Regions from separate parts of the Pedobacter sp. 22226 genome, predicted to be linked through region 3. Evidence: riboswitches for the same ligand, from Rfam matches in the RefSeq annotation. Region 3 holds a riboswitch; each other region holds the start of a gene.
The links. A riboswitch is a leader RNA that binds a small molecule or an ion and turns the genes downstream of it on or off. The one in region 3 is predicted to bind cobalamin.

Region 1: another riboswitch for cobalamin. It lies ahead of ACTJKC_RS23315 (TonB-dependent receptor plug domain-containing protein); the one in region 3 lies ahead of metE (5-methyltetrahydropteroyltriglutamate--homocysteine S-methyltransferase).
Region 2: another riboswitch for cobalamin. It lies ahead of ACTJKC_RS19570 (TonB-dependent receptor plug domain-containing protein); the one in region 3 lies ahead of metE (5-methyltetrahydropteroyltriglutamate--homocysteine S-methyltransferase).

What each region holds. Positions count from the first base shown of each region.
Region 1 covers NZ_JBQEPB010000012.1:51,088-61,816, forward strand. Annotated here, with positions in the region: gene ACTJKC_RS23315 (TonB-dependent receptor plug domain-containing protein) at 1-1,806, opposite strand, end outside; cobalamin riboswitch at 1,905-2,097, opposite strand; gene ACTJKC_RS23320 (DUF308 domain-containing protein) at 3,219-3,785, shown strand; gene ACTJKC_RS23325 (Crp/Fnr family transcriptional regulator) at 3,881-4,468, opposite strand; gene ACTJKC_RS23330 (putative quinol monooxygenase) at 4,658-4,954, opposite strand; gene ACTJKC_RS23335 (type 1 glutamine amidotransferase domain-containing protein) at 5,025-5,705, opposite strand; gene ACTJKC_RS23340 (Crp/Fnr family transcriptional regulator) at 5,835-6,398, opposite strand; gene ACTJKC_RS23345 (SDR family oxidoreductase) at 6,637-7,527, shown strand; gene ACTJKC_RS23350 (SDR family oxidoreductase) at 7,531-8,457, shown strand; gene ACTJKC_RS23355 (helix-turn-helix domain-containing protein) at 8,476-9,399, shown strand; gene ACTJKC_RS23360 (winged helix-turn-helix transcriptional regulator) at 9,396-9,752, opposite strand; gene ACTJKC_RS23365 (SDR family NAD(P)-dependent oxidoreductase) at 9,856-10,611, shown strand; gene ACTJKC_RS23370 (SDR family oxidoreductase) at 10,627-10,729, shown strand, end outside.
Region 2 covers NZ_JBQEPB010000008.1:350,014-360,742, forward strand. Annotated here, with positions in the region: gene ACTJKC_RS19545 (response regulator transcription factor) at 1-412, shown strand, start outside; gene ACTJKC_RS19550 (RluA family pseudouridine synthase) at 753-1,475, shown strand; gene ACTJKC_RS19555 (chloride channel protein) at 1,551-3,341, shown strand; gene ACTJKC_RS19560 (sigma-54-dependent transcriptional regulator) at 4,133-5,536, opposite strand; gene ACTJKC_RS19565 (serine hydrolase) at 5,642-6,886, opposite strand; cobalamin riboswitch at 6,970-7,165, shown strand; gene ACTJKC_RS19570 (TonB-dependent receptor plug domain-containing protein) at 7,261-9,297, shown strand; gene ACTJKC_RS19575 (YncE family protein) at 9,294-10,427, shown strand; gene ACTJKC_RS19580 (YncE family protein) at 10,438-10,729, shown strand, end outside.
Region 3 covers NZ_JBQEPB010000003.1:318,787-329,515, reverse strand. Annotated here, with positions in the region: gene ACTJKC_RS08330 (M14 family metallopeptidase) at 1-2,535, opposite strand, end outside; cobalamin riboswitch at 3,159-3,363, shown strand; gene metE (5-methyltetrahydropteroyltriglutamate--homocysteine S-methyltransferase) at 3,559-5,892, shown strand; gene ACTJKC_RS08320 (acyl-CoA thioesterase) at 6,006-6,392, shown strand; gene ACTJKC_RS08315 (class I SAM-dependent methyltransferase) at 6,455-7,123, shown strand; gene ACTJKC_RS08310 (phosphatidate cytidylyltransferase) at 7,235-8,044, opposite strand; gene ACTJKC_RS08305 (putative signal transducing protein) at 8,092-8,298, opposite strand; gene ACTJKC_RS08300 (lysostaphin resistance A-like protein) at 8,279-9,205, opposite strand; gene dusB (tRNA dihydrouridine synthase DusB) at 9,249-10,256, shown strand; gene apaG (Co2+/Mg2+ efflux protein ApaG) at 10,292-10,678, shown strand.

The DNA.
Region 1 (10,729 bases), on a different contig from region 3:
CTCATTGTATTTTTCATTAAGGATGTTCTTAGCATCGAAAAACAGCTTTACGCGTTTCTTAGCTAAAGCATATTCTGCATAAGCATTTAACAATTTATAAGCAGGTAAGTTATCAACCGTGTAGGTGGTAAAATTACCATCGGTACGTTTGCCAAAATAACGGAAATTGGCACTCACATATAAATTGCGGGTAGCCTGTGCACCTGCAGTGATGCCGAAAGTATGTTTTGGTCTGCGGAAAAGATAGTCGGCTACAGCATTATCAACAAAGTTGAACTCATTACCTTCTACATAAGCATAGTATCCATTAATGTTAAACACGCTGAATTTTACCGCCGGCTCAACTTCGAAACCTTTGGTTTTCTGACTCACCTGGTTAATATATCCGTTAGGATAAGCATAAAGAATGGCATCAGTTAAATCGCGTTTATAACCCGCAATGCGTAAACTAAATTTATCATCAGCAAAGCTAAAGTTTACACCTGCTTCGTAATTCTGAGATTTCTCAGGTTTTAAACCGAGGTTGGCACCAAACTGACCAAAAAGCATGTTTAGCGTAGGAACTTTAAATGCTGTTGAAACCGTTCCGAATAATTTTATTTCTTTAATGATATTGATGCTTGGGGTAACTGAGTAAGTATAGTTTTCGCCATATTGTTCGTGTTTATTGTAACGTCCGCCAACTTCGAGGTTAAAGATGCTTAAATCGTGTAAAAATAATGATCCGTAGGCCGCGAAAATGTTGGTTTCCGGTTTGTTTGTTGCAGATGATAATTTCATTACACGGTTATCGATACCCACTAATAAATCGAGCTTGTTACCTAATTTCTGGTTGTAAAATAAATCCAGTAAGGATACGCGGCCTTCGTTAATACTTGGATACTGGCTGTGCGCATCGTTTCTTGTATTTTCGAAACTGTAATTTAAGGTTACTTTACCGGTGGCAAATTCGTATCTGGCATTGGTACCCGCAGCAAAGTTTTTCAAAATCGAATAATTGTTTGCATCAGTAAAGGCACCCCCATCGAATTTATAATTACCATAATAGTAACGTACAAACGGATTTACAGAGAAATGATTATCCAGTTTGATCCCGAAATTCGCATTTAAGGCGTCCGTTTTAAAGCCATCTTTATCAAATGTGGCTGTGCTGCCAACCGGCGTTGCTGCTTCAGAAATTCCATCGGTTTTGGCATGGGTATAGTTAATGTTATACGAAAAACCTTCAACTCCGCCATTTAAGCCAATGGTTCCTTTGTAAGTTTCGTAACTGCCTGCACTGGCCACACCATAAATGGTATTGCCTTTAGGCCCGCCTTTCTTGGTGATGATATTGATTACCCCTGCAACGGCATCAGAACCGTAAATGGTAGACTGACCGCCCCTTAAAATTTCGATATGGTCAATCTGATCGATAGAAATCAACCTTAAATCAAACGCACCTCCGTTCCCTGATGGATCGTTTTGCACAATGCCATCAATTAAAACCACTGCGTAGGCACTTCCGGCACCCCTGAAAAATACCGATTTGTTTAAACCCGGGTTACTGCTCGATCCTGCAACAATAATTCCCGCCTGCTCACTGATCAGTTCTGGCAATGATTTACCATTACTGCGCTCCAATACTTCGCGACTGATGATGGTAACCACTTTACCGGTTTGCGATTGTTTCTGATCGTTTTTAGTTGCAGAAATTACAACATCTTTCAGTTGTAAACTGTCCTGGTTTTGAGCATTAGCCAGCTGGCTAATCATTAACTGTGCGAGCCCAAGCCCTGCTACAGTTAGCATACTTTTTTTGTTCATTTGATTGTGAGTTTTGCCCACAGCCAACAGATTAGAAAAGGAAATGAAAATACGAACAACGTTAATATCTCAATCCTAGCTTCAATCCCCGAAAGCTATGAAATTAAACGCTAAAGGCAGGTCTTCTGACTTACTCCCGGTTTTCTGTCTTCCCGCCCAGTAGTTAATTGGGCAGTGACTTATGAATAGAAAAACGTTACAGAGCTTACAGCTGCGGGACAGTTACAGATTTACACTGTATTCCCTTTTAATCCAGATCTTACATCGGGAACCAAAAGCAGCGCAAAGGTAGTAAAAAGAGCGGAAAACAATGAGCGAAGATGGAATTGAAAGACAATTAAGGTATTGTAATATACTATTATTTCTTAACCTGGATAATGAATTATTAAAGCACCAGATTTTTTATTAATGTATGTACAGTTTTCATTAAGACGTTTTACCTATCAAACTATTTAATTTTTTCAGCCACAGATGCACGGATGAACACGGAGATTTTATATAAGCTACCGCATTTAACAGTGGTGCATTTTTTAAAAGGTATAGTTATAGCATTATTTTTTGGAAACGAATGTCAGTGTTTTATGGGGGGTAGCAGCCCTGCTATCGCTGTTAGTCCTCCCCCGATGAAGAATCGGTGTCCGGGCTAACCTGCTCTATCAGGTTTATTTACAACGGTCGCTTTTAATGACACAAACCATAGTTCTTAGCCCCGATTGGATGGATGCCCCCGATTTTTCATCGGGGCAGTAAGGAAAGCGGGACTACCGGTACCGACCAGCACTGTAACTGCACTCCAAAATGATCAGTTTATCTTGATTTTAGCCACAGATGCACAGGTTAACACGGACATTTTTTTGCTTTTTAACTACCTAATATTTAGCCACAGATGCACAAATTAACAGGAAATTTTCGAATTAATGTTTTTCTTTAATGCACAAACCATAGTTCACAGCCCCGATTGGATGGATGCCCCCGATTTTTCATCGGGGCAGGAAGGAAAGCGGGACTACCGGTACCGACCAGCACTGTAACTGCGCTCCAAAATGATCAGTTTATCTTAATTTTAGCCACAGATGCACAGGTTAACACGGACATTTTTTGCTTTTTAACTACTTAATATTTAGCCACAGATTAACACAGGAAATTTTCGAATTAATGTTTTTCTTTAATGCACAAACCATAGTTCACAGCCCCGATTGGATGGATGCCCCCGATTTTTCATCGGGGCAGGAAGGAAAGCGGGACTACCGGTACCGACCAGCACTGTAACTGCGCTCCAAAATGATCAGTTTATCTTAATTTTAGCCACAGATGCACAGGTTAATACAGAGATTTTTTGCTTTTTAACTTAAGTGAAAATTCGGCAAGGCAATAAATATGATCTTTGATTCAGAAATTAAAAGCAATACATCATGACAACTACAAATCAACCCGGCCAAACCATGCAAACGGCCCGTTCATTACAACGATTATATTTTATACGTGCAGGCTTTTCTATCCTTTGGGTAGTATTGGTAAGCGCTCTGGCCAAAACCAATACCGGCATCGCAACTGTTTTATTTATCATTTACCCGGCATGGGATGCCCTTGCCACCTATTTTGATATTCAGGCAAATCCACCTGCTGCCAATAAAACACCACAATATGTTAATGCTTTAATCAGTATTGCAACAACTGCAGGGGTAACACTGGCCCTGCAAAAGGGCATTCCCGAAGCATTAATTGTATTTGGTGTATGGGCCATATTAACGGGATTAATCCAGTTGATTTTGGGGTTGCGCAGGCGTAAACAATTTGGCGGACAATGGCCGATGATGATCAGCGGTGCACAATCCATGCTGGCTGGCGGCGCTTTTATAGCCATGGCGCATCAACCAAACCAGGGCATAACCACATTGGCGGGTTACGCAGCTTTCGGTGCCTTTTATTTCCTGCTTACGGCTTTCAGGTTATCGAAAACCATTAAAGCTGAGGCGTAATAACCAGATTGAATACTGCTTGCGGAATGGAGAAATCATATAAATTTTATATGGGCGAGGTTCAAAGACTTCTCCCCGGCTTACATTGCAGCTGTTTACCTTTTAATCCGTTTCCTGATGCGGCTTAATGATGGATTGGTGATGCCTAAGAATGAAGAAATGTGGTAAGCAGGAATCCGTTCTACGATATTGGGATGTTCTTCGAGCAACCTCAGGAACCTTTGTTCGTGCGAAAAGAAAATAAACTCTTCGGTGCGCGATTGTGCATAGGCAAAAAATGTTTCTGCCAGCAGCCTGCCGAACTTGCCCCAGTTGAGGTTCTTTTCGTACAAAGCATTCAGGTCACGGTAAGAAATAAAAATGATTTCTGAATCTTCCATGGCCTCGATAAAATACCAGCAGGGGTTTTGCGAAATGAAACTCCTGAAAGAAACCACAAATTGGTTTTCTGAAAAAAAGAAAAGGTTTTTTTCTGCTTCGGTTTCCGGATCGCGGTAAAAAATGCGGAAAATACCTTTTACAACCAAACCAAGATCATTGCATACCATGCGCTGCATATTAAAGTAATCGCCTTTTGCAATCTTTCTGGGTTTCCAAAATGGCAGGCTTTCCGTAATGTCCTGATCGGTTAAGGGTGCAAAATTCTTCAGGTGCAGGGTTAATATCTCGTTTTTATTATTCATGACAGGATGTTCGCATGGGTTAAAATTATACCTTATTATTGATAAAGATAAACAGGCCGAAGTTCAGGATTGATCATCCGTAAAATTTTAACTTAAGTTAAAATTTTGTTACAAGTTACAATAAAATTAAAAAAGGCGACCGGAGTTTATCCAGTCACCTTTTAACAATGAATTATAGTGCAAATTCTGCTATAATTCGTGTGTTAACATGACCTGCCGCTCTTTTAACAGCGGAACAATTTTAGCCACAACAATATCCTGATAATGTTTGCTGTTGCGGTGTGCTGTGAGGGCTTCTTCGTCCTGATATGCCTCGGCAAGCATTATGCTGTTTGGATCAGCATTATCCTGATACACCTTATAATATAAATTGCCAGGTTCGGCAGTACTTTTTTCAGCGAGTTCGGGCAGATAGTCCAATACGGTATTCAGTTCGCCCTCCGTGATCTGCCATTTGGCAAATACGTGTATGCTTTGTTTGTTCATATTTTTTTAATGATTGAATGAATGATTGAGTGACTGAATTATTGAATTAAGGAATGATATATTTCAATAATTAAGCTTTTACATTTTCTAACAAGGTTACAATCTTTTCGCCTACGCCTTTGGCCGATGCGGGGTTTTGTCCGGAAATGAGGTTGCCATCGATAATGCTATTGGCAGACCATGGCGTAGCGGCATGAAAAATAGCGCCCTGATCAGTTAATGCTGTTTGCAAGTCGAAGGGAACATCTGTCCTGGCATAATTGTCTTCCTCTTCAGTGGTAAAAGCAGCTATGTTTTTGCCGTTTACCAGATAGGAACCATCGCTTAATTTTACGTTAAGCAAGGATACCGGACCATGGCAAACCGCGCCTACAATGGCATTGCGCTCATAGGTTTCGGCAATTACTTGTTTTAGCAATGGAGCCTCTGGCATATCAACCATTGGTGCCAGGCCGCCCGGTATAAATACGGCATCGTAATGGCTTGTATCTATGGCTGCAAGCTTTGTTGCTTTTTGCATATCTGCCCAGCCTTTACCTGTGAGGAATTTAAGATTTTCCGGATCATCGGCCAGGTTAAGGGCGTCAAGATAAGGCGTGTCTCCGGTTAAACTGGCAAAATCGATCTGGTAACCGGCATTTTCAAATTCGGCATAAGGGTGTGCCACTTCCGGCAAAAAAGTACCTGTTCTTCTGTTTTGAGGGCCGATGGCATTGGCATTAGAAACGATAATTAAAATTTTATTTTTCATAACCTTAATTTTTTGTGGTGTTTAAATCAACTGATTTGTTTACCTCACAAAGTTGCATCATCAAGGCCTTCGGAAAGGAGGAGCCAACGCACAAAAAAAGTGTGATCAGGATCACACTTGGCTAAGAATTTAGCCCGAATAAAGCCGGCTTAAAGTTTCGCGACTTACGCCCAGGTACTCTGCGATGTATTTCTTGGGTATTTTTTGCATCAGGTGCGGATACAGCTGTCCAAATTCTTCGTAGCGTTGCTGCGGACTGCCGGAAAGTAAGGAAACAATTCGCCGCTGCTGTGCCACGTAACCATTGGTAAGTTTTACGCGAAAGAAATGTTCCATTTTATGGAAGTTAGCCGATAAGGTTTCGCGGCCCTCGAGCGTGGTGTACAAAACTTCTGCATCTGCCATGCAAAGGATATGCAGCGTTGCAGGTTTTTGGTTGAAGTAGGCCTGGTAATCAGCCATCCACCAGTTTTGCCCCGCGAACTGGATAATGTGCTCCTTCCCTTCTTCATCCAGGTAAAACATCCTGAAAATGCCAGATAAAACCAGAAACTCATATTTAGCCAAATCTCCTTCCTGTTGCAGGTATTGGTTTTTCTTTACCCTGCGTAGTGTAAAAAATGTTTTCACGTTTTCATACTCCTGATCGGTAAGCTCAGCAATTTCTTCAATATGGTTTCTTAATCTGTCCATCGGCAATAAACTTACTAAAAATCTATAAAATCCCTTTTAATTAATGCTTGATCATTAAAGCAGATGGTTTACGAAGAGCCTATGTCATAAATATGGAATTGTCATCCTTAGGAGTAATTTGTTTTTATAAAAGCATTTCTGATAATTAAATAATGGTTTCGGCTAAATCAAAAGCAGATTTGGATAAATCCAGCTGCTTAAAGCTGTTGATATTTGTATCAACAAAAGAAAATCAATTATGCGAGTATTTGTTACAGGAGCTACAGGCTTCGTAGGTACTGCCGTTGTGCAGGAATTAATTAACAATGGCCACCAGGTATTGGGATTGGCCCGTTCTGATGCCTCGGCTCAAAAACTGATTGCTGCTGGTGCGGAAGTTCATCATGGTGACCTGGAAGATTTAGATAGTTTGCGCAGCGGTGCAGCAGCTGTAGATGGGGTGATCCATGCCGGCTTTATCCATGATTTTACCCGCTTTGCCGAAGTTTGCAAGGTAGACCAAACCGCCATCGAAACCATTGGCGAAGTGCTGGCTGGTTCGAACCGCCCGTTTATTGTTACCTCTGGTACTGCCCTGGTAAGTCCGGGTACACTGGCTACCGAAGATATGATTTCTCCTTTTAATCCCGCATGGCCAAGGGCTTCCGAACAAACTGCAGATGCGGTAGCAAAGCTGGGTGTGCGTACATCAGCCATCCGTTTATCGCCATCGGTACATGGCGATGATGATAAACATGGTTTTATCCCGATACTGGTGAACATTGCCCGCGAAAAAGGCGTTTCTGCTTATATTGGCGAAGGACTTAACCGCTGGAATGCGGTACACCGTTTAGATGCCGCACATTTATACCGTTTGGCTTTAGAAAGTAATGCCTCAGGTGCCCGCTTTCATGCTGTTGCAGAAGAAGCCATTACCGTTAAAACGATAGCTGAGGCCATAGGCAAACAACTGAATATTCCCGTGGTATCCATTGCTCCCGAAGTAGCTGCTGATCATTTTGGATGGTTCTCGCACATGGCCGCAATAGATTGTCCGGCATCGAGCAAATGGACGCAGGAACAGTTACACTGGCAGCCATCACACTCAACCCTACTTACTGATATTGAAAACGGCATCTATACCCAATAAGCGATGAAAATAATAGTAACCGGCTCGTTAGGGAACATCAGCAGGCCTTTAGCCGAAATGTTAATTGCACAGAAACACCAGGTAACCGTGGTAAGCAGCGACGCCAAAAAGCAGGGCGAGATTGAAAGTTTAGGCGCCATAGCTGCTATAGGATCAATTGCTGATATAGCATTTTTAACCAATACTTTTAAAGATGCAGATGCTGTGTACGCCATGATTCCGCTGAGTTTTACAGCACCTGATTTAGGCGATTATGTGCATCGCATGGCCTCAAATTACAAACAGGTACTGCAAGATGCGCATATTAAGCGTATTGTACTGTTGAGCGGCTGGGCGGCAGACCTGGTTAAAGCCGAAAATGTAGAACACCTGTTCGATGGACTTGAAGCATCTATAACTATTTTGCGGCCCGGCGCATTTTATACCAATTTCTACCAGTCGATGGATTTGATTAAAGGCAAAGGTTTGATCGGTAAACTTCTGACGCTGCGTTATTCTGGTTTATGGGCTTTGCTTACTGGAAAAACAGGTTTATTGATGGGAAACTACGGTGGCGAAGACCGGATTGTTTTTGTATCGCCAACTGATATTGCCGCTGCTGTTGCAGAAGAATTGTTATTATTGCCCGCTGGGAAAACCATCCGTTATGTAGGCAGTGAAGAAATGACCTGTAACGAAGCGGCGAAAATTATCGGAACTGCGGTGGGCAAACCCTGGTTAAAATGGATATTGCTTAGCGATCAGGAAATGCTGCGGGGCTTAAAGATGGCTAAAGTACCCGGAAAGCTTGCCGAAACTTTGGTAGAAATGCAGGCCGCCATGCACAGTGGCAAAACGCTGGAAAACTTTCACCAGAACAACCCAAAAATGGGTAAAGTAAAACTTGCTGATTTTGCCAAAGCGTTTGCCATCGCTTATCATAAAAAATAACGAACTTTATTAATCATCATGAATAATAACCCGCTTTACCGTTTCAGTAGCATTACCGAATATCACCGCGCTGCAGGTCTGCCAAAACCGGCACACCCCTTAATTAGCCTGGTGCATATGGATGAACTGACCAGGCCACTGGCCGATGGTTCTTTCAGTCTGATCTACGATTTTTATTCAATCTCGATGAAAAGGGTAAAGAATGCCAAATTTAAATACGGACAGCAGGCCAGCGATTTTGACGAGGGCGTGCTGTTCTTTATGTCACCCGGCCAGGTATTTGGAATGGAAATTGAAAAGGGAGCAGAACGGCACCCGCCCGAAGGCTGGATGATTTTGATCCACCCTGACTTTTTATGGAACACCCCATTGGCTAAAACCATTAAACAATACGAATTTTTCAGTTATTCGGTTTACGAGGCGCTTTACCTTTCTGATAAGGAAGAAACGATGCTCAGTACCATTGCGCAGAATATAGAACAGGAATATCATGCCAATATCGATCGCTTTAGTCAGAGTGTAATTATTGCCCAGTTAGAACTGTTGCTCACCTATTCGGAAAGGTATTACCAGCGCCAGTTTATTACCCGCAAAATTGCAAACCATGAAATACTAACCAAACTGGAAGATTTGCTTACCGGTTACTTTGACAGTGGTATGCTTGCCCAAAAAGGACTGCCGAGTGTGAGTTACATTGCCGAAAACCTGAATATCTCCCCCGGTTATTTAAGTGGTCTGCTTAAATCGCTTACCGGACAAAATACCCAGCAGCACCTTCATCATAAACTGATCGAACTGGCAAAAGAAAAGCTTTCTACCACCACTTTATCCGTTAGTGAGATTGCCTACCAACTGGGTTTCGAGCACCTTCAATCTTTCAGCAAACTGTTTAAAACCAAAACCAATCTCTCGCCAATGGAATTCCGTCATTCCTTTAATTAATTTTTGCCGGTAATTTCTTTGCGGTGCTGTACGCCCCAATCAGTCAGGTTGTTGATAATGGTTTGCAGCGTTTTACCGTGTTTGGTAAGCTCGTACTGTACCGTTACCGGATGCGTGTTTAACACCGTACGTTCAACCAGTTTGTTTACTTCCAGTTCTTTTAATTCCTTGCTCAGCATTTTGTTTGATATCCCAACTACATCATTTAAAATGTCCGAAAATCTCCTTTTATTATAATGGCAGATGGATGAAATGATATAGATTTTCCATTTCCCGCTCAATACATCCATGGCATCATGAATGGCCATCATCTCCTTTTTACGATCGTTCTGGTCTATTGGTGTGCAATCCATATGTTACTTTGTTACCTCGAGGTTACTGTTACTTTTTGATACAAAGTTACTAAAATATATTTTGATAATCTAACTTTGAGGCCTCAATAAACAATATCAGGACATGAGTAAATTAAAAAATAAGGTAGCTATTGTTACCGGGGCATCAAAAGGAATAGGTGCATCTATAGCAAAATATTTTGCCGCCGAAGGTGCCAAAGTGGTGGTGAATTATGCAACAGGCAAGGCCGATGCAGATCGGGTGGTTAAAGCCATAACCGATAACGGCGGAACAGCCCTGGCCATACAGGCAGATGTATCGAAACAGGAAGAGGTAAACAGGCTTTTTGAAGAAACAAAAAATGCTTTCGGCACACTGGATGTACTGGTGAACAACGCAGGTATTTATCAATATTTACCAATTGAGCAGGTAACAGAAGCATCCTTTCATCAGCAGTTCAACATCAACGTTTTAGGATCTATACTGGCTATTCAGGGTGCTTTAAAACTATTTGGCGATCAGGGTGGTAATATTATCAACATCAGTTCGGGTGCCAGCAATACCCCTTTGCCTACCGGCACCGTATATTCTGCAACTAAAGCAGCATTAGATGCCGTTACCATTGCCTTGTCAAAAGAGTTTAGCGGAAGAAAAATCCGCATTAATTCCATTTTGCCCGGTGTGGTAGAAACAGAAGGTTCGCACAGTGCAGGTTTTATTGGCAGCGATTTCGAAGCCAAATTAGTGGCCACTACCCCGCTTGGGCGCACCGGACAGCCGGAAGATATTGCTAAAGTTGCTGTATTTCTGGCTTCAGACGATGCAGCATGGATTACCGGAGAAAAAATTTCTGTTTCGGGGGGCATTTACGGAATTTAAAATTAAAGAGAGAAAATGGACAGGTTAAAAAATAAAGTTGCGGTAATTACAGGTGGTAATAGCGGTATCGGATTTGGAATTGCAGAGGCTTTTAAGAATGAAGGTGCAGTGGGCACCA
Region 2 (10,729 bases), on a different contig from region 3:
TGAAATCGCAGGTTTTAATGTTGGTGCCGATGATTATATTGCAAAACCGATTAAATCACGCGCTTTGGTGAGCCGCATTAATGCGATTTTGAGAAGAAATACGGGAACAGAAGAGGTATCTGAAAACAAGCTTGAAATCGGGGATTTGGTAATCGACCGTGAAGCTTACCTGGTTTTTCAGGGGGGTAACAAGGTAGTATTGGCTAAAAAAGAATTTGAACTGTTATACTTATTGGCTTCTAAACCAGGAAAAGTTTACACGAGAGAATCGATCCTTAAAAATATCTGGGAAGATTCTGTAGTGGTAACCAACAGGACTATTGATGTACACATCCGTAAATTAAGGGAAAAATTAGGCGAAACTTATGTATCTACTGTAAAAGGAGTGGGTTATAAGTTTGAGCTTTCTTAAATAATTTTTCACCACAGATAGACACAGATTAACACAGATTTTTTCTGATGCTTAATCTGTGTTTTTTTTATGCTGTCATTCTGAGGTACGAAGAATCTCTTACATTTTAGCTCTGCTGCTAAATACCTCTGCTTTTATTTTATAACACATTCTATGTCCTGGAGATTCTTCACTGCGTTCAGAATGACAAAATGCGCCAGGAAGACGACACACAAGGTAAGACCATCATGCTATCGCCGATCTTCCTCTTTCCATATCTGTTTATCCTTTTTATCTGTGGTTAATTCCTCAACCAATAAAAATAAAATCGTATTTTTGCGCTTCATTAATTACACACAGTTTGAAGTTTCCTAATTTTAAAGACCTTATTCTTTTCGAAGACAACGATTTTATTGTGATCAATAAACCTCCGTTTTTAGCCTCGCTCGATGAACGTGGCGGATCGGGGGAAACCAACGTTTTGCGCCTGGCCAAACAATATAGCGATGATGCACAGGTTTGCCACCGTTTGGATAAAGAAACTTCTGGTGCTTTAATTATTGCGAAAAACCCTGAAGGTTACCGTCATGCTTCTATGCAGTTCGAAAGAAGAAAGGTGAATAAAACCTATCATGCCGTGGTAGATGGGCATGTTATTTTTGACGATTTAACGGTCGACCTGCCTATCTTAAACGATGGCAATAAAAATGTAACCATCGATAGGGCTGAAGGTAAAAGGGCAGAAACGATATTCAACTCTTTAAAATACTACAAACATTATACCTTGGTAGAATGTAAGCCAATTACGGGTAGAATGCACCAGATCCGGATCCACTTGGCTACGCAAAGAGCGGCTATCGTGGGCGACGATATGTACAAAGGAAAACCTGTTTTTCTTTCTTCAATCAAAAGAGGTTATAAATTAACCAAAGGTGAAGAGGAACAACCCATTATGAAACGTTTTGCTTTACACGCCCGTCATCTGGTTTTTAAAGGATTAAATGATCAGGATATTGTAATCGATGCTCCATACCCTAAAGATTTTGCAACATTAATAAAATTACTGGATAAATTTGATGCATAAAAGAGGCCTTTAAATTGGCTTCTCCTTTTGTTTTTGTTACTTTTGGGCATCGCCCTCTATTTAAAAAACAATAGAATGTACATCAGATTTGTAAATTACCTTGATAGGGTTAACCAATACCGGAAATCTAAAATATCAAACCGTAATTTCTTAATTATCCTGGCCGTAATTGTCGGGATTTTGGCCGGATTGGCGGCAGCCGTTTTAAAAAGTTTAACCCACCACATCGAAGAATTTCTTCAGTCAGACTGGCACTGGAAATACAAATATTATCTGTATTTTATTTTTCCGATGATCGGTATTTTTCTGACGGTCTTGTACATCAAATATTTTATCCGCAGAACGAAATTCGAAACGGGTTTAACGCCGCTGCTTTATGCCATTTCAAAAAAATCGAGTAAGGTTGAGGCACACAATATTTACTCGCAAATCATCACGGCAGCCGTTACAGTTGGTTTTGGCGGTTCTACCGGTTTAGAGGCACCCATTGTAACCAGCGGATCAGCAATTGGATCCAATCTTGGCCGTTTGTTAGGCTTATCGTATCGCGAAATTACCATGCTGGTAGCTTGTGGAGCGGCAGCAGGTATTGCAGGTGCTTTTAATAGTCCGGTGGCGGGGATTGTTTTTGCCATCGAGATTTTATTGCCAGAGTTTACCATTCCCGCATTTATTCCTTTATTACTTTCTGCGGCAACAGCAGCTGTGGTAGCCAGGTTATTTTACACGCAACAACTTTTCTTTCTGGTTACAGAAGGGTGGAAGGTAAACGCCTTGTTCTATTATGTAATTTTGGCCTGTTTTATTGGTTTATTTTCCATTTATTTTACCAAAGCCAATTATGCAGTTAAAGGATTATTTTATAAAATAAAACATCCTTACACCAAAGTAATTGTAGGTGGTTTGATGCTCGGTGCATTGGTATTTTTATTTCCAACACTTTATGGTGAGGGGTATATTACGATAAAAGGGTTATTAAAAGGTGATTATCACACTGTGATCAATAACAGTATTTTTGCCGATTACAACACCATCCCGGCTTTGGTTGTTTTATTTACAGTGGTTACCATTTTTATGAAATCGATCGCCACACTGGTTACTTTAGGAGCTGGCGGTAACGGCGGAACGTTTGCTCCAAGTTTGATTATGGGTGGTTTAATCGGGTTTATCTTTGCTTATGTAGTAAATCTATCTGGTATTGCACAGCTGAATGTTTCTAATTTTATTGTAGCTGGGATGGCTGCCGCCTTAGGTTCTATTATGCATGCACCATTGACGGGAATATTTCTTATCGCCGAAATTACCGGAGGATATATCCTGATGGTTCCGCTGATGATTACCACAGCAATTTCTTACGCCATTAACCGCAGCTCACAAAAACACTCTATTTATACTAAAGCACTTGCCGATAAGGGAGAATTGTTATCACACGAGGACAAGGATACGACGGTTTTAAACCAGATGAAGCTGAAATACCTGATCGAGAAAAGTTATCCGCAATTGCAGATGAACGATCAGATTTCAGTTAAGATGAATGAAATTCTGCAATCGCATAAAAATATCTGCGCAGTTACTGATGAACTGGGTGATTTTAAAGGTATTATTTATATTGAAGAGTTGTTTAATAAGATGATCAATCATCCGGACAAAGAAAATCTACTGGCTTCTCATTTAGTGCAGGCCGCACCGAATACGATTGCAGAAAATGATGACCTGAAACTGGTACTGGAGAAAATGGAGCAGGATAATGTGTGGATTTTACCAGTGCTTACTGCACAAAATCAATATTTAGGTTTTGTGTCTAAAACAGCTATTTTTAATAAATACAGGGCATTGCTGATGAGGCAAAATGATTATATGGGTTGAGAGAGGTTTTAATGTTGCAATGTTAAGATGGGTTGTAATGTTGGAATGTTTTAAAGTTGGAATGTTAGCCGGAGAACCTTAAAATCCCGCATGATTGTCATTTCTACCGTAGTGAAGAAATCTACGGATAGATAGCTATTACAGATTTCTCCATTTCGCTGCGCTACAGTCGAAATGACGACTTTCCTGTTGTTTTGATGTTGTAATGTTTAATGTTTTAAAGTTGGGATGTTGCCCGGAGAACCTTAAAATCCCGCATGATTGTCATTTCTACCGTAGTGAAGAAATCTACGGATAGATAGCTTTTATAGATTTCTCCATTTCGCTGCGCTACAGTCGAAATGACGACTTGCCTGTTGTTTTGATCCTGAAATGTTTAATGTTTTAAAGTTGGAATGTTAGCAGGAGAAACTTAAAATCCCGCATGATCATCATTTATACCGTAGTGGATAAATCTACGGATAGATAGCTTTTATAGATTTCTCCATTTCGCTGCGCTTCAATCGAAATGACGACTTTCCTGTTGTTTTGATGTTGTAATGTTTAATGTTTTAAAGTTGGGATGTTGCCCGGAGAACCTTAAAATCCTGCATGATTGTCATTTCTACCGTAGTGGATAAATCTACTGATAGATAGCTTTTACAGATTTTTCCATTTCGCTTCGCTACAGTCGAAATGACGGCCTGCGTGTTGTTTTGATGTTTAATGTTTTAAAGTTGTAAGTTGTAATGTTGGAATGTTCCAAGATAACCTTCAAACATTCCAACCTTTAAACTTTTTAATTTATTAAACTATTCAGCTCTTTTCAGGCCAAATTTCTCAATTTTACTATATAAGTGACTTCTTTGAATATCAATCTCGTCTGCGGTTTTTGATACATTCCAGTTATTTTTTTCCAGTTTGAATTTGATAAACTCACGTTCAGCATGGTCTTTATAATCCTGGAAATTGTTAAATGAATCAAATGATGAAGTTAAGGCTGAACCTCCGGCGCCCGCAATCTGTGCGCTTGTGGCAGCACCGATATTGGTTCCACCGCCCGGGTTGGCAAATGCTCGCACATCATTTTCGGTAATTACCTTATCACTTAAAATAATCAAACGCTCAATCATATTGTGAAGCTCACGCACATTACCTGTCCATGGTAAAGCTTGTAGTGCGGCCATACCACCATCATTTATTTTCTTTACCGGCATGCCATAATCACTGCAAATGCTTTCTAAAAAGTTCTGCGCAATTACCGGAATATCGTCGGTACGTTCTGTTAAATGCGGAACGTGGATATTGATTACGTTTAAGCGATGGTACAAGTCCATACGGAAATTACCGTCTTCAATTTCTTTTAATAAATCTTTATTCGTTGCCGCTAAAACACGAACATTTACTTCAATTTCTTTTTCGCCCCCTACACGTGAGATTTTATGTTCTTGCAACGCCCGTAGAACTTTTGCCTGGGCGGATAAGCTCATATCGCCAATTTCATCCAGAAATAAGGTGCCACCATTTGCAAGTTCAAACTTACCAATACGCTGTTTAACAGCAGAGGTAAATGAACCTTTTTCGTGACCAAACAGTTCACTTTCAATTAATTCAGAAGGAATTGCAGCACAGTTTACCTCAATTAACGGACTATCGGCGCGGTTGGATTTTTCGTGTAACCAGCGGGCTACCAGTTCCTTACCACTACCATTTGCACCGGTAATTAATACGCGGGCTTCGGTTGGTGCCACACGCTCAATGGTTTCTTTAATTTTAGAAATACTTTCTGATTCGCCTAAAATTTCGCGGGTTTTACTGGCCTTACGTTTTAAAACCTTGGTTTCGGTAACTAAATTTCCACGGTCTAAACCGTTGCGTACGGTGATGAGTAAGCGGTTTAAATCAGGTGGTTTCGAAATAAAGTCGAAAGCTCCCTTTTTACTGGCCTCAATGGCGGTTTCAACTGTTCCATGACCAGATATCATAATAAAAGGCAGATCGGGTTTGATAATTTGTGCCTGTTCCAGCACTTCCATCCCGTCCATTTTATTCATCTTGATATCGCAAAGTACCAGGTCGAAATTTCCTTTTTTGATCATTTCGAGGCCATCGATACCATTATCAGTATCTTCAACATCGTAATTTTCGTATTCCAGAATTTCGCGTAAGGTACTCCTTATCGCACGCTCATCGTCAATTATTAATAGTTTAGCCATTAGAGATGTATTCTTTTATTTCAGATGCGAATATATTATTTTTTAATTAATGTATAGTTTTTTATACAATTTATAGGCTATAAACCATTAAGTAGGAGAAAGGTTTTAATGATTATAATCGATTTTGAATTTACTCAGATCTGGTTTGTACTTTTTGTTTCTTTTTAATTCCAGATCATGAATCGTTCTGCCCAGGTTTTTCATAAAAGGGAAACAAACCGTATCATATTCGTATTTATTATCATTGAAAATACCGTCTTCATTGCTTTGTACCACTGCTGTGAGAAAATATTCAATTCCATTTTTAAAATCAACGAAATAGGAGTTGTCGATGATGTAACCATAACTGTCGCCATATTTATTAAAAATCCTGATATCTGGATCTGGCGTTTCCTGCTCACGACCATAATAAAGCATTTTTGCATAAGTAGCCCAAAACGCTTTCGGATCGTATTTAGGAAAATCGCTTTCCGTTGGATACTTGCTCATGTAGGTGTAAATTAACTTATAATCTTCCGGAGTCAGGTTAAATCTTTCTTTAACCGGGAAAACTTCCGGAAAAATCAGTTTCTGCATCAGTTTTTGCTGATCGTTAATGGCAAAAGCATTTTTTCCGGCCAAACTGAAAGGTTTGTTTACAAGTTTATCGGTGCTGTCCAGATAACCTTTGCCCATCACCAGATTGGTTAACTGCAGCTCATATTCCTTTGGATCATACTGAGCGGCTTGATCATACACCAATTTATCGCCGTTATAAAATTTAACCGGATTGGTATTTCTGGCTGATTCGCCGGCATCGCCAATGGCCAAACGGTTTAAAATCCGGCTGTCATTCAATCCGTTTGCTTTTAGCTTTTCGTTAATTTCGGCACGACCGATAAATTCGAATAAACGGTTAAAGGCATCATTATCGCTGGTAAGCAGGATTTTTTTGATATAATGCTCAATAGAAGGGTGGCCGCTTTCTGCACTGGTATCTTTTAAAACTTTAGTTTGTCCTTTATAGGCACTATCGGTAATCATGATGCTTTTGGTAGTTAGTCCTGTACTTTTTAAACGATTTACCTTTTCCAATGCAAAAATTACGGCGGCAAGTTTAACCGTACTTGCAGGGTAAAAATAATGGTGCGGATCTAAATTATAACTGAAGGTTTTAAACGCCGGTTTATTCTTTGCATCGCGGTTTACCTGAGTATAAAGGATTTGTACCTGGTTATGATCGGGATGGTTGAGTATGGCCGAAAAAAGTTCGGGCTTACTCTCCAGTAATTTCTTTAAGAAGACGGTATCAGTTTGTGCCATAACAGACAGGCTAATGAACGATAATATAACAGTTAAAATCCTTTTCATGGTTGAAAATTTGATTCCTAATTTAGCTTTTTCTGTTAGAAAGACTGTTTTCCATCATCCATTTTACATGTTGCTTAATTTTATTACCTTTGCAGCGCTTTTGGTTTCCGGCTTTACACCCGGAATTAAAAGGGAATACAGTGTAAATCTGTAACTGTCCCGCAGCTGTAAGCTCCTTAACGGATTTCCAATCAATCTGCCACTGTTCCGATTTGTCGGGATGGGAAGGCCGGAAACCCGGGAGTAAGTCAGAAGACCTGCCTTAGCATTATATTTCATAGCTTTCGGGGATTGAAGCTAAGGGGTGATGTACTTACGTAATCGTATTTCATTTCTTTTCCATCTGTTGGCTGTGGGTTAAACTCACAATCAAAATGACACAAAAACATTCTGCCTATGCGGGCACAATGCGGTTTTTTATATATTCTTCTATTCTGTGGACAGGATTTTTATTGCCCTTAAATACCTGGGCGCAAACAGACAGCACGAAGAAAAGCACGCAGCTTAAGGAAATCCGGATCAGGGAATATCGGTTAACTGAGCAGAGTAAATCGCCTACACCGCTTCAGATATTATCAGGAGAAGACCTTAAAAGGATGAACAGTCTTTCGGTTGCCGATGCCCTCCGTTATTTTTCTGGCTTGCAGTTAAAAGATTATGGTGGCATTGGGGGACTAAAAACCGTTAATGTACGCAGTTTAGGTACCAACCATACTGCTGTTTTTTTGGATGGGATTCAGGTTGGAAATGCACAAAATGGCCAGGTAGATTTAGGTAAGTTCTCATTAAACAACCTTGAAGAAATCTCCTTATACAGTGGACAAAAGCCTGAATTACTTCTGCCCGCCAGGGCTTACGCCTCTGCCAGCAGCATCTACTTAAAAACCAGGGTGCCTGAATTTGAAAAAAATCAGCATGAACAATTAGAATTGGGCTTAAAAGGCGGATCTTTTGGTCTCATTAATCCAACCTTGGTTTATCAGTATAAGGTTAATGATCGCTTAAACGCCAGTATCAATACCGAATATATATATGCCAATGGAAAATACAAATTCAGATCGACTAATGGCGTGTACGATACCACTGCGGTAAGAAATAATGCCGATGTAGAACGCTTTCGCTTGCAGGCAGCACTTTTTGGTAAATTTAAAAATGGAAAATGGCAGGCACAGGCTTACTCTTTTTTATCAGAGAGGGGCCTGCCGGGTGCAATTGTATCCAACAGGTTCGATTTTACACAAAGAATCTGGGACCGTGATTTTTTTGTTCAGGGAGGTGTAGAAAAGCAACTTTCGGCTAAACTAAGCATTCTTGTTAATGGAAAATACAGTTATGCTTATCAGCGTTATCTTGATCCTGATTTTGTAACCACTACAGGCCTTTTAGATAACCGTTTTAAAGAACAGGAAGCTTACTTTTCCATTTCCGGCAAATATAAAATCAATTCGATATGGGAGGCTGCTTATGCATCCGATTATACTTATCAGACATTGGATGCCAATATTTACAGGTTTGCTTATCCCACCAGAAATACCTTTTTAAATGTTTTAAGTTCGTCGTTAACACTAAATCAGCTTAATGTAAGGGCGAGTGTATTAAGCACTACTGTAACCGACCGGGTAAAAGTTTATTCTTCAGCAGGTGATAAACAGGTTTTTAGTCCAACGGTAATGCTTTCATGGAAACTGCTCAAGGATAAGGACATCAGAATCCGCGCTTTTTACAAAGGCATTTTCCGGATGCCAACGTTTAACGACCTTTACTATACTTTCATCGGTAATACTTTATTAAGACCTGAATACGCCAAGCAATATGATGTTGGCGTAACCTATTTCAAAAACTTTAAAAACCAGAAATTTAATTTTATCGATATTCAATCTGATGTTTATTATAACCGCGTAAAAGACAAAATCGTAGCACAACCAGGCGCAAACTTATACCGCTGGATTATGTACAACATTGGTCTGGTGGATATCCGTGGTTTAGAAATTAACGCAAAAACTGCATTTGAGCCTTTTACCGATCTGATGGTAAATCTTGCCATTAATTATACCTATCAAAGAGCGGTAGATATTACTTCAAAATCTGAAGATCAATATCAAGACCAGATTCCTTACATACCACAAAACAGCGGTTCTTTTTTAACGAGGCTTGATTATCACCAGTGGCGGGCAAACTATAGTTTCATTTACACCGGGTTTCGTTATAACCAAAAAGCAAATATTATAGAAAACTATATGGAACCATGGTACACCCATGATGCTGCAATTGGTTATGAATTTAAACTGAAAAAGGGAAGCTTAAACATTAATGGCGAAGTAAATAACCTGCTTAATCAGCAATTTGATATCATTCCGAATTTCCCTATGCCCGGCAGAAACTACAGGTTAACCTTAAATTATAAGTTATGAGGCAGCTAAAATTTTCGATATGCATTTTGGCTTTTCTGGCGGCAACTACCACTTGCTGCAGGAAAGACCCGAAGCCTTTGCCATCTGAAATTACCAGGGTTGAGCCAGAGCCAACATCAGCCATTAAAGGTTTCTACCTGGTTAACGAAGGCAATATGAACATGAATAAAGCCTCGTTAGATTACCTTGATCTGGTAAATGGCATTTACACCCGCAACCTGTACAACCAGGTAAATCCTGAAGTTACCAAAGGTTTAGGCGATGTGGGCAATGATATTGGCCGTTATGGCAGCAAGCTTTACGTGGTGGTTAACGTTTCCAATAAAGTAGAAGTTTTAGATGTGAAGACCGGTAAAAAAATCGGTCAGATCAACATCACCAATTGCCGGTACGTAACCTTTAATAACGGAAAAGCTTATGTAAGTGCTTATTTAGGCAAAGTTGGCGATCCTAAAGCGCCAAATGGTATTGTAGCCGAAATAGACACAACGGCTTTAAAGGTAAACCGCACTGTTGAGGTGGGCAGGCAGCCGGAAGAGATGGCCATTATTGGTGACAAATTATATGTGGCCAATTCTGGTGGTTATAGTCCGCCTGATTATGAGCATACCGTTTCCGTGATCGATTTGCCTGGTTTTAAAGAAATTAAACGGATTGAAGTTGCCATTAACCTTCACCGGATTAAAGCCGATCGCTATGGCGATTTGTATATTACTTCGCGTGGTGATTATTATACTATCCCTTCAAGACTTTTTGTAATTGATACCCAAACCGACCAGATTAAAAAGGTATTTAACATTGCTGCAAGCAATTTGGCCATAGATGATGATTATGCTTACATCTACGCCACCGAATGGAATTATATCGAACAGAAAAATACCATTACTTATTCGATGATTAATGTAAAAGATGAAACATTGACGGACCGCAAATTTATTATGGATGGTACCGAAAAGAATATTAAAATCCCATATGGCATTGCAGTTAACCCCAACAGTAAAGATGTATATGTAACCGATGCCAAAGATTACGTTACGCCCGGCAAATTACACTGTTACAGTCCGGAAGGCCGCTTGAAATGGTCGGTTACCACGGGCGATATTCCTGCTCACATTGCATTTACAAACTAAATCTAATAATATGAGAAATCTCTACAAAAACAACATTTTATTTTTGGCTGCCGCCATGGTGGTTTTTGTTTCATCCTGCAAAAAGGAAAGCATTGAAATAGCCGAAAAAACACAGGTAATATCAGATACCAAAGGTATTTACATGCTTTGCGAAGGTTTAATGGGCAATGGCAACAGCTCTATATCGTATTACGATGTTGCTACAAAAACAACTGTTGCCGATTATTACAAACAGGTAAACAATGTAGCACTCGGAGAAACTGCAAACGATTTGCAGCAGTACGGCAGCAAAATGTACTGTG
Region 3 (10,729 bases):
CAATGGTGTTGCATTTTCAAACCACATTAAAGGTTTAATCTTGCCTGAAGCAATGGCATCTCCGGTCAGTTTAAAAACCGGGCTGTTGTCAAAATAAACATCGGCTTCTTTTTCCATTCCCCAGTTTGTTGGTAAAGCGGTATCTACACCTACATTTAACACACTTCCGGGAACGTAATATTTTTCGGCAGGCAATCTTTTTTCTTCACCGTTTATAATTTCAACCATTGCATTTCTTACCGGAAGATTTAAGTGATAAGCCAGGTTGGTACTGCTGCCTATGGTTACAATATTTCCCCCGGCTTCTAAAAATTTCTTTAATTCAGGGATCGATTTATCAGCGCTAATTCTTCCTAAACGGTTTCTGAATTCCTGGGGAATTTCGTCTGCCTTTGGCCCGAAAGAACGGTTTCCTCCACCTGCACCCTGCACCGATGGTATGGCGCCTCCCACAAAAACAATTACATCGTATTTAGATTTTAAATTTCCGGCATCAATATCCTGCGGATAAATTACTGTGGCATTGTAGTGGTACTGCTCCATTAAAAACCTAACCCAACCCGACGCCATCGAGCCTCCATAAGTATCCCAAAGGGCAATTCTGGCTGTAGATACCTTGATTTTATTTTTCGGAGCCGACGCCGTTTTTAATTTGATATTTGCTTTTTCCAATACTGATTTTCCTGCTGAAGAAACATAAAAATCGCCATTTTCGGAAGAACGATAGACCTCAACTTTGTTTTTCAATAAATCATTAATTGCGGTGTAAGAATCATTTTGTGCAGCGCTTAACACATAACCCGATCCATTTGGTAATTTATTTTCTGGTTTTAATAATTCTCCGTAAGGATTTTTCTCAAACGGACCTGAAAAATCGTCCAGAATGCGGTCAAATTTCACATCCATCAGGTATGCCAAAGTCCAGCCGGCGGCATCATAAGGCGGAATGGGTGCACCACCTTCGTATTTAAAATCATTTGGATGGTCTTGTGGTTCGAACATATCCAAAACATGCGGACGGAAAGCCTGATCGGTTTTTACCACATAACTTCCGGCCGGATAATTTTTACCCGCAACTGTAAATGAAGCTGTTGCTTTTTGAACCACAATTCCTGTTCTGATCAATGCATTTAAAAATTTAATGGCAGAATTAAAATCGGGCTGATCGGCACTTAAAATATAGCCGCGTGGATCCCGGTTTGCAGGCGCTTTCATCACCGTATCAAAAGCTTTCATGCTGATTTGCCTTCTTGGTCCAAAATCAGCATCACCACCAGCAACCGGAGCACCTTTTTCACCCTTAGCTGCATTGTTAATGGCTTCAATTTTCTTTGGAGAGAAAGACCAGGTATCTTTTTTACCTCGTTCAATCGAATTCCGGCCCATCTGGTAAATATTAAACAGCAACTCATCACGGTAACGCTGTGCATAACCTAAAACTGCGTAGTTTAAAGAAACTGAATAATCGATCGAGTTTTTAAAATACCATTTTCTGGGCGTAATCGGGTTTGGCGAATCGCCACTTGGCAATAAACGGGATGGAACCAATGGAATTTCAGATGGGGTAGGATTCCCGATAATTTCGGTCAACAGCCCAACCATATTGTGGAAATAGGTGGTAGTTCTCAGGCCTCCATTGTACCAGGTAGAATAAACCGACCCGCCACGCTGGGTATAACCTGGTTTGTTTTCTACGTTCATCCGGTTGTGCATGGCCGCACCTACAGCATCCAGGCTGGTTAATATTGTTGGGTCGAAAACATAATTAAATGGATCTCGGTAAGGCGGACCAGCCACAACCGTTCCGGCCGGACCAGCCTGATGGTGGTTGTACATGATCTGCGGAATCCATTCTACAAAAAGCTGACGGCCGATGTTTTGCGTTTCTTTGAGGTTTAGCATAAAGAAATCGCGGTTATTATCATGCCCGGCATATTTCTCATACAAAACAGGCAGTCCGGAAGTGGTTCTTTTCTTCGGATCTTTATCCCTCATGTACCAATTGCTTACCAATTCCTGCCCATCAGGGTTTGCGTGAGTAAACAAGATGATCACATTGTCTAAAATGCGCATGGTTTCGGCATCTTTTCTCGAAGCAAATTCATATACGGTTTCGATCAGTTGATGCGCGCCAACCACCTCATTTGCATGCAGGCCGCCATCAATCCACACTACTGCTTTACCTTCCTGAGCCAAAGCCTTGGCCTGCTCAGGGGTAATTTCGGCGTGTGCCAGCTGTTGCGAAATTTCTTTATAACGGTCTAATTTCTTCAGGTTTTCTGGTGAAGAAACAATCAGCATATATTGGCTTCTGCCTTCTTCGGTTTTACCGATATCAACCAGTTTAACACGATTAGAGCTTGTAGCAAGTTTTTTAAAATAGGCTTCTGTTTGGGTGTAATTGGCCAGTTGATAATCGTCGCCGATATCAAAACCGAAATGAGATTTTGGCGTGGGTACCTCCTGCGCCGGCACTGCATCACTATTTACCATTAAAAAAGCAATGCAGAGCCCTTTAAAGTAGTTTTTTATCATAATAAGGAGTTTAGTTGGTAATCAAATATAATAGAGAATCTGATCCAAAAACAGCTTGCTGTAAATTTGTTACAAGTGATTCCATAAACATTATTAACCACAGATAAAAAAGATGTACATAGATATAGGTGTTTATGCCAGTTCATCTAATTTATTATGTAACGCGTCGTTGAAATATTTTAAGGCACTATGCTGGCTTACTTTGAAAAAACGAACAGGTTATACCGAAGAACGTCGTCAATCCCAAGAGCGGGAAATCAAAAAACAGATGCAGGACAGAACCCATTAGCACAACCAAACCTTAACGCAGTGGTTTTGTGTTCAGATCTGCAAAAACATTCAATTAGCATCCAACTAACAAAACAAAGTGCCGTTGTTTTTTTGATGAGGGAGAAGTCGTGTGGAGGCTCTTTGTTGGATTGACGAAGCGCTTTGAGTACTTTGGCGATCTAAAGTACCATGCCTCCGCGGCATAGAGCGGAAAAATATTTACTATAATACGTCCACATGATCTCTAACTAAGGAGCATTTGTATAAAGGCGGTAAAATCAATGCTTACAAAAATACCTTAATCTTTAAATCCTAATCCATACATTTGCGTTGATGTAAGTTCTTAACTTTATTTTTCATCAACCGATACAGGTTCCCGGAATTACACCCGGGATTAATAGGGAATCGTGTGCAAATCACGAGCTGTCGCGCAACTGTAAATTCTGTCTTTTACTAAAAAGACAACGGTCTTATCATTCATGCCACTGTGCCGTTCGGTATGGGAAGGCGATAAGATCGGGAATAAGTCAGGAGACCTGCCTATATTGAATTGACGGTACTTTCGCGTTATAAAGTAATTGGTCAGGTCTGATTGTACACGATAAAATTAAAATTTTATAGGCTTGCTTTAAGCTTTTGGCTGATGAGTAGGCAGGCTGTGCCATAACCTTTCCTTTTAATTTTTAACATCTAGTATTACAAAATATTGCTTGAGGGCTTTTAAACGATTTATTTACTTAATCTTTAAAAGAGATGCTAACGCAAAATCTGGGCTATCCGCGAATAGGTAGTCAACGGGAATTAAAGAAAATCTGCGAAAATTACTGGGCAGATAAAACGGGGTACAAAAATGTACTTCAGGTGGGCAAAAACATTCGCCACGAAAACTGGAAACTTCAAAAAGAAGCCGGCATTGATGTAATTCCATCAAACGATTTTTCTTTTTACGATCATGTACTCGATCATTCCTTAACTTTTGGGGCCATCCCGAAAAGGTATAACGAAGTGATCCTGAAAAAAGGGAACGAAGAGCTTGATCTCTATTTCGCCATGGCAAGGGGTTACCAAAAAGAAGGATTGGATGTGGTGGCAATGGAAATGACCAAATGGTTTGATACCAATTACCATTATATTGTGCCGGAGTTTTATAAAGACCAGCCTTTTAAACTTTTCTCAACCAAAATTATCGATGAATTTTACGAGGCTAAACAATTGGGCATTACCACCAAACCTGTTCTAATTGGTCCGGTTTCCTATCTTTTATTGGGTAAGGAAAAAGAAGCTGGCTTTGAAAAGATAGACCTGATTAAAAATCTGCTTCCGGTTTATATCGAGATTTTATCACGTTTAAATGCGCTGGATGTAGAATACGTTCAATTTGATGAGCCGTTTTTGACTTTAGATTTAACCGAAAAAGATAAAAAAGCTTACGAGCATGTTTATAAAGAAATCAGAAAAGCTTTCCCGAGGTTAAAGATTGTTTTAGCGACTTATTTCGAAGGTTTGGGCAATAATTTAGCTTTAACAACGTCATTGCCTGTAGATGTTTTACATATCGACCTGGTACGTGCAGAAGATCAGTTAAATGATGTTTTAGCTTCGTTAAAAGAGGACACCATCCTTTCATTAGGTCTGGTAGACGGAAGAAACATCTGGAAAAATGATTTTGAAAAATCCCTTTCTATCATCAATCAGGCAGTAGAAAAAAGAGGCTTGGCTAAAGTATGGATTGCACCATCTTGTTCATTAATCCACTCACCGGTTGATTTAGACAACGAAACCAACGAGAAAAACCTGTCGGCAGAAATTAAACAGTGGCTGGCTTATGCAAAGCAAAAAATTGCCGAGGTAGCTACCTTAAAAAAACTGATCACCAACGAAAGCCCTGCATCTACCCTGCAAAAACTCGAAGAAAATAAAATTGCAATCAGTAACCGTAAAGTTTCTAAAATCATTCATAATCCTGCTGTAAAAGCGCGTGTTTCAGCACTAAAAGAGCAGGACGCTGAACGTTTAAGTCCGTTTTCGGCCAGAAAAATAAAACAACAGGAACTTAATTTGCCAAATTACGCTACAACCACTATCGGATCGTTTCCGCAAACGGCAGAAGTAAGAAGCTGGCGGGCAAAACTTAAAAACGGAAGTTTAACTGTTGAAGAATATGATAATTTAATTGCCCAGGAAACCGAAAAAGCGGTAAAATGGCAGGAAGAAATCGACCTTGATGTACTGGTACATGGAGAGTTTGAGCGTAACGACATGGTTGAGTATTTCGGTGAGCAACTGGATGGTTTCGCTTTTTCTAAAAATGGATGGGTACAAAGCTATGGCTCGCGATGTGTAAAACCACCTATCATTTTTGGTGATGTTTCGCGCCCTGAACCTATGACGGTGAAGTGGACGGCTTATGCGCAATCACTTACCTCAAAATACATGAAAGGCATGTTAACCGGCCCGGTTACCATTTTACAGTGGTCGTTTGTGCGTAATGATCAGCCACGTTCCGAAACCTGTACACAAATTGCATTGGCCATCCGTGATGAGGTTTGTGATCTGGAAAATGCCGGTATTAAAATTATCCAGATTGATGAACCGGCCATTAGAGAGGGTTTACCTTTGCGCAAGGCAGATTGGCAAAACTACCTGAACTGGGCAGTTAAAGCCTTTAAAATTTCGGCCAGTGGCGTGAAAGACGATACCCAGATCCATACGCACATGTGCTACTCCGAATTTAACGATATCATTCAGAATATTGCCGATATGGACGCAGATGTGATCACCATCGAAACTTCTCGTTCGCAGATGGAACTATTGGATGCTTTTGCCGATTTTAAATATCCAAACGAAATCGGTCCCGGTGTGTACGATATTCATTCGCCAAGGGTGCCAAAGCGGGAAGAAATGGTTCAGTTACTTAAAAAAGCAAAAGCCGTTATTCCTTCAGAACAACTTTGGGTAAACCCTGATTGTGGCTTAAAAACCCGCGGATGGGACGAAACCAAAAAAGCATTGATCGAAATGGTAGAAGCTGCAAAAGAGATGCGTAAAGCAGAAAACGTGCTATCAGCAGATCTTCAGGCAAATTAATTTGCCTCATTTTTGCTAAAAAAGCTAATCGTTTTCTTTCAAGCAAATCCTTACTTTGACAACTTTCTGATTAGAAAGTTGTCAAAGCTTTTTACTCCTCATATATTTACCCCATGACCTTAGAAGAAAGAATAGAAAACTCTAAAACCAGCATTTTTAAAGCCGTTTTCCCAAATACAACCAATCATTACGATACGCTTTTTGGTGGTACCGCCATGCATTTAATGGACGAGGTTGCCTTTATTACCGCAACCCGTTTTAGCCGTCAGATTATGGTAACGGTAAGCAGCGATCGGATCGATTTTAAAAAACCGATTCCCGCAGGAACTATTGTAGAACTGATTGGAAAGGTTAACCATGTTGGAAATACCAGTTTAAAGGTTAACGTAGAAATTTATATCGAGCAGATGTATGCCGAAGGAAGGGAGCTGGCCGTACATGGTGATTTTACTTTTGTGGCCATCGATGAGAACAAAAAACCGGTACAGGTAATCAAATAATTTTATAAGCTCTAAGCAAAACGAGGTAAAAATCATCAGGTTTAATTCTTTAAATTTGATTTATGAGCCATCAACATTCGGAAGAAGATTTAAAAAATATTGCCAAGCAGCTAAGCTGTCCTGAAGGCGAACACGGCATTAAAACAGGGGAGATGATGCATGCCAGTAATATTGGGATGACGACCTCGGCTATTGATGCATTGAATCTTCAAAACAATGATTTCGTTTTAGAAATTGGTCATGGTAATGGTATGCACATTGCCCGATTATTATCAAAAGCAGAAAAGCTGAGCTATTATGGAGCTGATATTTCAGAAACCATTATTGCAGAAGCTAAGAAAATCAATCAGGAGTTTATTGATAATGGAGTTGTTCAGTTCACTTTAACCGATGGCAATAAGTTACCGTTCGAAAATGGTCTGTTCAATAAAATTTTTACTGTAAATACCATTTATTTTTGGGAAAACCCCGGTGCATATCTCTCTGAAATTAAGCGGACTTTAAAGCCAAACGGTATTTTGTCCTTATGCTTTGCCGATAAAAGTTTTATGCAAAATCTTCCTTTTACACCGTACGGCTTTATCCTTTATGAAGTAGAAAAAGTAAAAGAATTATTGAAAAATGCTGACTTTACAATTAAAAATATCCTTAACAAAACCGAACAGGTAAAAAGCAAAACAGGGGAACAGATAGAGAGAGAATATCACATTGTTGTTGCCTCTGCCGAATAGATTTCATAAAAAGTATAGTCCTCGTTTGTAAAGAGGGTTAGTGAGAATAGTGATTGCATCGCTAACAGCACGACTGCACTATACATATTAACCTCATTTCTTTGTGGTTACTTAATACAAAATCAGATACAAATATGCATAAACCACTGGTGCAGCCAATAACAAGCCATCAAAACGATCCAGCAAACCGCCATGTCCAGGCAACAAACCACCACTATCTTTCGTATCCAGGCTCCGTTTAAGCATCGATTCTACCAGATCGCCTAGTGTACCAAAGCTTGCAATTAATACCGCCATGCCCGCCCAAACCCAGGCAGGACTTTCGGTAAATAAAAAAGATAAACCAAAAGCAACTAAAACACTTGTAAACATTCCACCAAAAAAGCCTTCCCAGCTTTTCTTTGGCGAATGGCGTTCAAACAGTTTGCTTTTACCATACTTTACACCAAAAAGATAGGCACCCGTATCATTTGCCCAAAGCATCAGCAAAAAAGCCAGCGGAAAATGAAAATTATATTCGTTCCAGTTTTTTAAAAATCCTAAAGCATGAAAAAAACAGAAAGGAATAGTTACATAAACAAAACCAACAAAGGTGTAAGAGATATTGGCAAATGGAATTTTGTTTTTCTTATACAGTTCCGTAATAAAAACCGAAAAAATCAAAGGAATACAAAGCAACAGGTATTTCACATCATACTTTAAGTAATGCAAACCTGCAGCCATCAAAAAAATTAAAGATCCCGCAACCAAACCAATATTTCGGTGTGGCCTGATCCCAGAATTTTTAATCAGTTTATAAAACTCAAATAAAGATAAAACACTTAAAATAAGATAGAATATGGAAAATGTATAACTCCCTAAAAAGATAGAGCCAAGCATTACTATGGTAAAAAAGAAAGCGGTTATTGCCCTGGTTTTCATGCTAAAAATGTAAGATGGGAGATGTAAAATGGACGATGTTTAACACGTTATTCAATTTCATTTTCAACGATGTATTCTATGGCTTTATCAAAATCGACCTTGTTTACCAAAACATTTATTTCGCCAATATTATATGCCGAGAGCTGTTTATTTATCGTTACCGCCGGGATACCGGCTTCTGTTAATCCCTGTTTTAATACCTCGGCCGCAAAGGCATCGCTGGTGGTATATACTTTAACCCAATTTTCGCTCACGTGTTGCGCTATCTTTAAAAAATTTAAACAAAGCTATGGTAATTATTGCACTAATTAAATAGCCATACCAAGGAAAACCGATCGGTTCATCTGCTTTATCGAGTGGCATGTGGTGTTTTTGCATGTAAAATGCTGCACAAACTGCATAAGCATTATTTATAAAATGGGCCAGCATGGCATACCAGATGCTTCCGCTGTAATAATATAAATAACCAAAACCTGCACCCAGGAGCATACGCGGTATAAAACCATAAAACTGGACGTGTATGGCACTAAAAATAATAGCAGCACTCCAAATGGCCACATGATGATTGCCCAACATTTTTTGTAACGAGCCTTGCAGCCCGGCCCTGAAAAATAATTCTTCGCCAATTGCAGGTAATACGGCGATCATCATCAGGTTAACCACAAAATCCCAGTTACTCCTCACCGTAATCAATTGTATGGTCATTTTCATGGCTTCCTGTTCCTTCATTTTCATCCAGTTTTCCAGTCCCTTTAAAAACTCCGGCAACACCATTTTTTGATTTAAAACTGCTACCCATTCCATTACGGGCATGCTCACCACCATGATGGCAAAAACTAAAACAAAAGGAAGAAATGTAGGCTTTTTAAAACCATAAAAAGTATCCGGTTTTTGTCCTTCAGTGTAGGCTAAAACGATAGGAGGTAAAATAAACATCCCTATCGAACTCGAAATCTGGATTATTTTTAAAGCTGTAATAAACTTTGGATCGCCATTCATAATTGACCCGAATTCACCAAATATAGAGGTGCCATAAACCATTGCAACCACAATAAAGCCTAATAATGTGCATATTACCGCACCGGCTGCCCAGTAAACGCAAAGTAAAAATATTTGTAAAAGTGGGTGACTGCCTTTGCGGATGGGTGTTACAAAATTCATTATTTGTACCTTTGTATGTTTTATTAATCGTTGAAGATAGAAAATGTCTGTTAAGATAGGAAATATAGATTTAGGTGAGTTCCCGTTATTGCTGGCCCCGATGGAGGATGTAAGCGATCCGCCTTTCCGTTATGTATGCAAAAAAAACGGGGCTGATATGATGTATACCGAGTTTATTTCTTCGGAAGGCTTGATTCGCGATGCAGCAAAGAGCATACAAAAACTTGATATTTTCGAATATGAAAGACCCATCGGTATCCAGATTTTTGGTGGCGATATCGAACACATGCGCGAAGCTTCTGAAATTGCTTCTGCCGCAGGACCAGATCTTGTCGACATTAATTACGGCTGCCCGGTAAAAAATGTGGTTTGTAAAGGTGCGGGCTCCAGTTTACTTCAAGATATTGATAAAATGGTAAAAATGACAGATGCTGTAGTTAAAGCTTCGCATTTGCCCGTTACCGTAAAAACCCGCTTAGGCTGGGACGATAACACTAAAAATGTTTACGAAGTTGCCGAGCGACTACAGGATGTGGGCATCCAGGCACTTACCATACATGGCCGTACAAGGGCACAATTATATAAAGGCGAAGCAGATTGGGCGCTTATCCGCGAAATTAAGCGCAATCCACGCATCAAAATCCCGATTTTTGGCAATGGTGATGTAGATAGTCCTGAAAAAGCGGCCAACTGGCGCATGGAATATGAAGTAGATGGCATTATGATCGGTCGGGCAGCTATTGGTTACCCCTGGATTTTCCGCGAGGTAAAACATTTCTTCAAAACCGGCGAACACCTTGCCGGACCAACCATTGAAGAACGCATAGAAGTTTGCCGTACCCATTTAGATAAATCACTGGAATGGAAAGGTCCTAAAACCGGAATTTTCGAAATGCGCCGCCATTATGCAAACTATTTTAAAGGCCTGCCTGATTTTAAACCTTACCGCATGCGCCTGGTGGCAGAGCCCGATATCAATAACATTTACAGCATTTTAGAAGAAGTGGCAGAAAAATTTGCCAACTATGATGCCACCAGCGTACTGGCTTGATTTTTGAAAGGTTTTTTCTTACATTCGTTATTATCATGGTTACAGCTATTACAGACGGGGTTAAAGTTTCAGTTGAAACAGTTTACCAGCCAGAATATTCAAATCCGGCTAACGAGCATTTTATGTTTGCTTATCGCGTAGAAATTTCTAATCTTTCTGATTATGCTGTACAGTTAATGCGCCGCCAGTGGTTAATTTTCGATTCGAACAGCAGCCGCAGAGAGGTAGAAGGAGAGGGTGTTGTAGGTTTACAGCCCATTATCCAACCCGGCGAAACGCATGTATATGTTTCTGGCTGTAACCTCAAAACCGATATGGGCAGCATGAAAGGTACCTACCTCATGAAACGCGACATTGATGGTTCTGAATTCGATGTAGATATTCCCGAATTTCAATTGGTAGCACCATATAAATTAAATTAATCAGGTTAAAATCGTCATCTCGACCGAAACGAAGTGGAGCGGAGAGCTCTA